Regions from separate parts of the Faecalibacterium sp. IP-1-18 genome, predicted to be linked through region 1. Evidence: predicted binding sites of a transcription regulator. Region 1 holds the regulator's gene; the other holds the start of a gene.
The links. Region 1 encodes HrcA, which represses chaperone genes, less so after heat shock. Its sites were predicted from a motif close to TGTTAGCACTCNNNNNNNNNGAGTGCTAACA; they were not measured.
Positions count from the first base shown of each region.

Region 2: a site for HrcA is predicted at 2,440-2,470, ahead of MTP43_RS09545 (Hsp20/alpha crystallin family protein). Genes of this name have one in related genera too.

Region 1 covers NZ_CP094472.1:2,824,299-2,828,511, forward strand. Annotated here, with positions in the region: gene dnaK (molecular chaperone DnaK) at 1-414, opposite strand, end outside; gene MTP43_RS13425 (nucleotide exchange factor GrpE) at 516-1,136, opposite strand; gene hrcA (heat-inducible transcriptional repressor HrcA) at 1,133-2,206, opposite strand; gene MTP43_RS13435 (hypothetical protein) at 2,483-2,851, shown strand; gene MTP43_RS13440 (hypothetical protein) at 2,914-4,213, shown strand, end outside.
Region 2 covers NZ_CP094472.1:2,029,369-2,033,581, reverse strand. Annotated here, with positions in the region: gene MTP43_RS09570 (YitT family protein) at 1-304, shown strand, start outside; gene MTP43_RS09565 (HAD hydrolase family protein) at 401-1,180, shown strand; gene MTP43_RS09560 (MmcQ/YjbR family DNA-binding protein) at 1,194-1,571, shown strand; gene MTP43_RS09555 (DUF6054 family protein) at 1,663-2,010, shown strand; gene MTP43_RS09550 (DUF2500 domain-containing protein) at 2,012-2,371, shown strand; gene MTP43_RS09545 (Hsp20/alpha crystallin family protein) at 2,607-3,071, shown strand; gene MTP43_RS09540 (GntR family transcriptional regulator) at 3,339-4,016, shown strand.

The DNA.
Region 1 (4,213 bases):
GCCTGCAATAGTGCCTGCGTCCTTGGTTGCCTGACGCTGGCTGTCGTTGAAGTAGGCAGGCACAGTGATGACAGCCTCGGTGACGGTCTCGCCCAGATAAGCCTCGGCGTCAGCCTTCAGCTTCTGCAGGATCATAGCGCTGACCTGCTGGGGAGTGTACTCCTTGCCGTTCAGGGTCACCTTGTGGTCGGTGCCCATCTGACGCTTGATGGAAGAAACGGTGTTGTCGGGGTTGGTGATAGCCTGACGCTTTGCAACCTGACCTACCAGACGGTCGCCGGTCTTGGTGAAGCCGACAACGGACGGGGTGGTGCGGGCACCCTCAGAGTTGGCGATGACAACGGGCTCGCCGCCCTCCATAACAGCCACGCAGCTGTTGGTAGTACCAAGGTCGATACCAATAATCTTACTCATAATGAAGTCTCCTCTCGAAAGAACAAATCTTGTTTATATGATGCTTATGATGATGTCAAGCGGATGTTATTGCAAACTCCCTTGCGGGAGGTTCGGCTTGTTTATTCGGCCACCACAACGGTTGCATGGCGGATGATCTTGTCACCCAGCTTGTAACCCTTCTGGAAAACGGTGACCACCGTGCCGCTCTCCTGCCCGTCCGGGGCGGGGATCTGCTGCACAGCATTCATAAAGTTGGGGTCAAAGGGCTTGCCCAGCACCTCGATCTCCTCCACATGGAGGGCTTCCAGTGCCTTTGCCGCCTTATCCAGCGTCATGACCACGCCCTTTTTGTAGTTCTCGTCAGTGGTGGGGGCGTTGGCAGCCATATCCAGCGTATCCAGAATGGGGATGATCTTTTCCACTGCATGGGAAACACCGTCGCCAAACTTCTGGTCGGCCTCGCGGGTGGAGCGCTTGCGGTAGTTGTCGTACTCGGCAGCCATGCGCAGCAGCTGATCCTTGGCCTGTGCAGCATTCTTTTCCGCTGCATCCAGCTTTGCCTTAACGGCTTCCAGCTCCCGGGCCTTCTTGTTGAACCAGCCGCCGTCCTTCTTCTTGTCCTCTTCGGTAGCGGCAGCCTCGGCAGCAGCCTGTTCGGGCGCTGCGGCAGCGGTCTTTTCCTCGGGGGCAGTCTCCGGCTGCTCGGTCTCGGGCACCGTGTTCTTTGCTTCTTCGCTCATTCCAGATCCTCCTTATAGATCACAGTCCGCCGTGGTACGGCAGCCTGCGGGGTGTCTTTTCGTTTGCCGCTCATGCCCTCGCCAAGCTGGTCTGCAAACTCGTGCAGCAGGGGCATCAGCTTCTGGAAGGGCATCCGGGTGGGGCCGATCAGGGCAATGGAGCCCCACAGCCCGCCGCCTACCAGATACCGGTCGCTCACGATGCACAGCCCGGGGATCTGCGGTTCCAGATCCTCGCCCAGCAGCACGCTTTCGCTGCGGTTTTCCGGGGGTGCGATCAGGCTTGCGGCCTGTTCCTCGTCGTTCAGCAGGGTAAGGATATCACCCACCCGGCCGTCCAGCTGCGGCCAGTCCAGCAGGTACTGCTCGCCGCCCAGAAATACATGGGGCTTTACGCTGTCCTGCAAAATTGCGGCTGCGGCGCTGACCACCGGCACAAGCTCCGGTGCGATCTGGCCGCACAGCTCGCTGAGCATCCGGGTGGAAAGATCCACCGGCGCCACAAAGGTAAGGTTGCGGTTGAGCAGCGCCGCAAGGGCAGCTGCATTTTCCCGGGAAAGCCCGGTGCGTACCCGCGCCACCCGGGTGCGGACGTAACCGGCGGTGGTCACAGCCAGCACAGCGGCTGCGCTGCGGCCCACCTGCACCACCTCGTAATGGGCGATGCACAGATCCTCGGCGCAGGGGGTGCTGACGGCGGCGGTGCAGCCGCTGATGGCGGCCAGCGCCTTGGCAGCGCCCTGTGCCAGCTTTTCCGGCTCGTGGTCAAGGCTGGCGAACACCGCATCTACCCGGGCGCGGGTAACGCGGTCCAGCGGCTGATCATCGGTCAGCAGGTTGTCCAGATAATACCGGTAGCCCTTGGCGCTGGGCACGCGGCCCGCGCTGGTGTGGGGCTGCTCCAGCAGACCCAGCTTTGTCAGCGCCGCCATCTCGTTGCGCAGCGTTGCGCTGGACACTGCCATGTCAAAGTAGTTTGCCAGCACGCTGCTGCCCACCGGCTCGCCCTCAAGGCCATACAGCGCCACGATTGCCTGCAAGACCCGTTGCTTGCGTGCATCCATCGTCATAGCGCCTGCCTCCTTTTTGTATTGCTTTTGTTTGTTTAGCACTCCTTGTTCCTGAGTGCTAAGACCATTATAACCGTTTTTGCCCTGCTGTCAAGCCCTTTGCAAAAATGTTTATAAAGATTCATAATTCTGTCATAAAGGGGATGTGCGCCCTAGGTGGGGCGGGGCTGAACCCTCTCAGTCACGCCTGACGGCGTGCCAGATTCCCCCTTTTGTCGCTGCGCGACATCTCCCCCCGGCCGGGGGGAGTCTTTCCTCTCAGGGGGAGCCTTTGGCATGGTGGCACAGTTTCCGGCTCAAGCGCAAAGTTTGCGGGCGTGCCCGCTCCCCCTTGGGGGAGCTGTCGCGCAGCGACTGAGGGGCTTCAAATCGGCGGAGCCGGAAAAAACGGTTAAAAGATCTTCACGCCGAACAGGCGTGAATCTTCAGTTTTTTCCGGTGCAGCCCACCCCTTTGGGGTTAAAAGGGGCGAGCAGCCCCTTTTTCGTGGCTCCAGCGCGTCGAAATCGCTGGCACTTTTCTGGTTCTCTTTTGGTGTCAAAAGAGAACATCCCCGGGCAGCAGTGTTTTAGTTTTCCCCCCTTTTTCAGCTATTCGCGCAGTTTTAACCCCCATTCGCGCAGAATTTCTTTTGTTTTTGCCTAGTTTATGGTATATTTATGGTAACGACACCCCGTATAAAACCCACACGAAAGGAGCGAAACTTTATGAAAGCCAAACGCATTGTAAGCATCCTGCTGACCGGCAGTATGCTGCTGTCCCTGCTGCCGGTGTCTGCACTGGCAGCCGCCCCGGTGTTCGATGCACCCGCCCAGACCACGGCCAAAAAGGCTGCACCCCTTGTACAGGAGGCCGACGTCTCCCGCAGCACCGAGGAGGAAGCCGCCACCCGCAGCAGCCGTGATCTGGACGCAGAGAACAACACCGCCGAAAGCATTACCATCGATCTGGACGCCAAAGGCAATCCCACAAGCCAAGGTGACGTTGCCCATTGGTACTACAACGCAACCGCCTTGTTCTTGAACTCCGGCACCTTCACCCTGCAGCCCTCCTCGGAGCCCGGGGCAGCAAGCGCATTGCAGCCGGGTCTCTTTATTAAGAGATCTGCCGAATTTAAGGGCGGCACCGCCGGCAATTGGACCACCAACCGGGGCACCATCTCCGGCGGCACCTTCCAAGGAGAAGCGTCCAACCAGGGCACCATCTCCGACGGCACCTTCCAAGGGGCTATGTCCAACGACGGCACCATCTCCGGCGGCACCTTCCAAGGGGATGTGAACAACAACTACCGGGGCACCATCTCCGGCGGCACCTTCCAAGGAGAAGCGTCCAACCGGGGCACCATCTCCGGCGGCACCTTCCAAGGAGAAGCGTCCAACCGGGGCACCATCTCCGGCGGGACCTTTGAAAAGAAAGTGCTGCTCATGAATGGTGACGCTTCCATCACCATCAGCGACGGCCTGTTTGACGGCGTGGTTGTCAACAAAGGACGTTACGGCTCGCTTTCCATCACCGGCGGCCTGTTTACCAAAGATGTGGATGTATACACCATCAGCACGGGCAATCTTTCTATCACCGGCGGTTATTTTGTGGCAAAGCCTATCATGCCGCAAGGCAGCAACACCGGCTTTGCCACTGTGCGCGATCAGAATGGCAGAACCTTCCAAGTGCCTGTAAATGAAGACTTTTCTGAAAACGGCTACGGAACCCTTTATGTGCCTCACGGTACATCTGAGCAGGCAAACCCCATTACCGTAAAGACCGATACCGTATTGACCGACTGCCTTGCAGACGGCGAATCCATTATGGATAGCGTACAACAAAACGCGGACGGCAGTTACACCATCGAGGTATCCCAGCCGAAGTCCATCGTGCTGGTGACCGCGGAGCCTACACCGCCTACACTGGATGACTCCGAGATCGACTCGGCGTTCTCCTCCGGTGCAGCCGCACTTGGCATCGTGCTGGGCGCTGCGGGTCTGGGTTACCTTACCTATGCCTACGGTT
Region 2 (4,213 bases), 790 kb from region 1:
TGGCACCTATTTCAACGGCATCGTGCTGGACCATTTCATCTTCGATAACAGCATCAAGCGCCGGGTGTGCATCATTACCGAGAAGGAGGAGGCGCTGCGGCAGTTCATCATCAATGACCTGCACAGCGGTGCCACCATGTACGAGGCCATCGGTGCATATAACTTTGAAAAGCACAACGAGATCATTACCATCGTGGACAAAAACGAGTATCAGAAGCTGATGAACTTTATCAACCGCGAGGACCCAAAGGCCTTTGTTACGATTTATAATGTGTCCAGCATGCACTACCAGCCCAAGCGCTGAGCGCGGTACAGGGGAAGGACACAAAAGCCGTGCCGGGGCTTTTCCGCAGCGGAAAACCGTGGTAAAATAAGAAAAAACGGAAAGGGAATAACAGCCATGGACATCAGACTGGTTTGCAGCGATATTGACGGTACGCTGCTGCAATATGGCAAAAAGGAGCTGGAGGGCGAAATATTCGAACAAATCCGGGCGCTGCATCAGCGGGGCATCTGGTTCTGCCCGGCCTCCGGGCGGCAGTATACCAGCCTGCGCAAACTCTTTGCACCGGTGGCGGACTGCTGCGTATTTATCTGCGAAAACGGCGGCACCATCTTTAAAGAAGAACAGTGCATCGCCAAAAATCCCATGCCGCGGGCACTGGCAGAGGAAATTGCCAACGATATGTGGACCCGCAGCGAGGGGCAGGGCGAGGTGATGCTCTCCGGCCAGAACACCGCCTACCTGATGGAGCGCGGTCTTGGCATGCTGCAGCGGGTGCAGTTCGTGGGCAACCACTACCAGATCATTCACAGCCCCGCCGAGGTGCCGGAGGACATCACCAAGGTGTCGGTGTACCTGCACGAGGGCGTGGAAAACTATGTGGAGCGCTTTGTGCCCCGCTGGAAACAGGCCAACTGCGCCGTGGCGGGGCCGTTCTGGATCGATACCACCTTTGCCAACAAGGGCATCGGGGTGCAGTGCGTGTGCCGCATCCTTGGCATCGACCTCGCACAGGTCATGGCTTTTGGCGATAACTACAACGACGAGACCATGCTGGACGTGGTGGGTGTGCCCTACATTATGGACAACGCCGCCGCCCCGCTGCGGGCAAAATACCAAAACCACACCCCCCGCCCGGAGGATGTGCTGGCGCAGCTGTTGGCACAGCAGCCGTAAAGGGGGCGAGCCCATGGACCGCAAGGGCTTGGAACAGCTCATTTTTGATACTTACAGCGTAGAGCCGGATTATCCGTGGATGGACACCCCGGAGTCGGCGGTGTTCCGCCATGAGGCAAACCGCAAATGGTTTGCGCTGGTCACCACTGTGCCCAAAAGCAAGCTGGGCCTGCCCGGGCAGCAGCCGGTGGATATCGTAAACCTGAAATGTGACCCCATCCTTATCGGTTCTCTGCGGGCAGAACCGGGCTTTTACCCTGCCTATCACATGAACAAGGAAAACTGGATCACCGCCGCGCTGGACGGCAGCGCCCCGGAGGATAAACTCCGGCTGGTGCTGGATATGAGCTACACCGCCACCGCACCCAAGTTGCGAAAAAAGAAAGCTTGACTGCAGCAAAATAAGGGCGGGCGCTGCAATTGCTGCCCGCTCTCATTCGTATTCAGAGTAAAGGGACTGCATTTTGCAAAAGGAGGAAGCTATGGCTATTTTTGAAAAGACCATCCGCAACCAGAACTTCGATACCCTGCTCCGCAAGCTGGAACACGCCATCCCGGACAGCAGCTGGTCGGCAGAGCTGGAAGCCGGCAGCGATTTCAAGGAGGGCAGCGCCCGGTGCAGCGTGCGGGTGTTTGAGCGGTACAGCATGGTGGGCGGCAACCGCCTTAGCCTGACGCTGACCCTGTTCCAGAACGGGGACGAGCCTATCCGACTGTCGGCCATTGCGGCGGGCGGCAGTCAGGCGGTGTTCTTTAAAATGAACACCCTCGGCGAAGATGCCTTTCTGAAGGACGTAAAGCAGCTGCTGGAAGAAATTTTGGAGGGGTAATATGTTTTATACTGGGTTTGACGCATTTTTCAGCATCCTGTTCCCGCTGGTGTTTCTGGTGGTGCTGGGCATGATCCTGTTTACCGTGGTGAGCAACCTGCGCACATGGGGCAAAAATAATGCGTCCCCGCGCCTTACCGTCCCGGCTACTGTGGTGGCCAAGCGGACGAACGTTTCCCGCCATCATACGGACAATACGATGTCGCATACGTTCACTACCTATTATGCCACCTTTCAGGTAGAAAGCGGTGACCGCATGGAACTGGAAGTAGATGGTTCGGATTACGGAATGCTTGTCGAGGGCGATACCGGAAAGCTGAGCTTTCAGGGCACGCGTTATCTGGGGTTTGAACGGAATTAAACACGCTTCTGCGCAGCATTTTTGAAGAAATCGCAGAAGCTGTGACAAAAGTATTATACTTTTATGAATTTTAGCACTCTACGCTTGACAGTGCTAAATAATTATGCTATAACAGTGGCGTGCTCAGGAGGAAGGGCAAAAGGAGAGCCGCAAGGTTCCCCGGAAAGCCCTTTGCAGGGAGCTTCAAAATGTAATTTTATACCCGACCCGAACGCCGGGATTGGAGGTATGTTTTATGTTTATGCCGACTGTTTTTCATGAGAACCTGTTCGATGATCTCTTTGATCCGTTCTGGAACGAGGGTGCACTGGAGCGTGCGATGAACCGCGAAGCCCGCGACACCTTTGGCAAGCGCGGCGCAAACATGATGAAGACCGATGTCAAGCAGACGGACAACGGCTACGAAGTAGACGTTGATTTGCCGGGCTGCAAGAAGGAAGACGTTCAGATGGATCTGAGCGACGGCTACCTGACCATTCAGGCAGTGCGCAGCCACAGCAATGACGAAAAGGACAACAAGGGCCGCTATGTGCGGCGCGAGACCTTCTCCGGCAGCTGCGCCCGCAGCTTCTATGTGGGCGAGGTGAAGAAGGAGGACATCCACGCAAAGTTCGAGGATGGTGTCCTGCACATCCAGCTGCCCGCTCCTCAGCAGACAAAGGCTCTGCCTGAGAACCCGAATTTGATCGAGATCGAGTAAATGCTGACCGTGTGCGTCAAGGCATAACGTATATAGGATGCCCCCGGAGAGCTGCAATAAGCCCTCCGGGGGCATTTTTTGTGTTCAGGCTTTCGACGACGGAGAGGGGAGAAAGTACCTGTTTTTGCCAGAAAACTTTATTTTTCTACCATTTCGTGGTATCCTTATAAGGCGCACGCAATACAGGCCTGCGGCTGCACTGGCAGCGGCTGCGGACTGCGTGCGGCAAAAAAAGAACGTATAGAAGAAAAAAGGGGGATAAAAGTCATGGGCGAATTTGCCTTTCAGACTTTACGGGAAAGTATCACCTCTGCCATCAGGAGCAAGATCCTTACCGGGGAGCTGCAGCCGGGCGTAAAGCTGGCCGAGCAGAAACTGGCCGAGGAGTTTGGCTCCAGCCGGGCACCCATCCGGGAGGCGCTGCGGCAGCTGGAACAGGAGGGCATGGTCGAGTATTCGCGCAATGTGGGCTGCTCGGTGCGCCGGGTAAAGCCGGAGGACGCCTACGAGATCTACCTGCTGCGGGCAAATCTGGAAATGACGGCACTGCGCTATTTTGATTGCAAATTCCCGGAGGAGGATCTGCGCACCCTGCGCGGCATCTTAGAGGAGATGCGCAATGTCCGGCCGGGGGATCTTTCGCAGATCGTGGAGAACGACAACCGCTTCCATGCGGTCATCGTGCAGCGGGCGGGGCTGCCCAGACTGCTGAAATTCTGGGACGACTTGAACTACGGCAACCTGCTTGTTGGGGCGAACAGCGGCTCCAACCACGAGACGCTGGCGCAGCGGCAGAACGGCATTCACACCAAGCTGTACGAGGCGCTGGCAAGCGGCGACACCGAGGTTGCCTGCCGCGCCGTCTACGCCCACTACATGGAGCCCATGGAGCGGATGCGCAGCGCAAACAGCGCCGCACAGGCAGCGGACGAAGCAGCAAAATAAGGGGAATTTGGCTGACCGTCTAAATTTTGACCAATCATTTTATGGAAATTGCAGATTGTCTACAATCTGCAATTATGCTATACTATCAAAGTGATCGGTCGAGTACTGCTGTATTTTTGGTAAAAATTGCGAAATGTATGCGGAACATCGGCCTTCTTACAGGAACTTCCGCCCTGTGTGGAAAAGAAAGAGAGGAA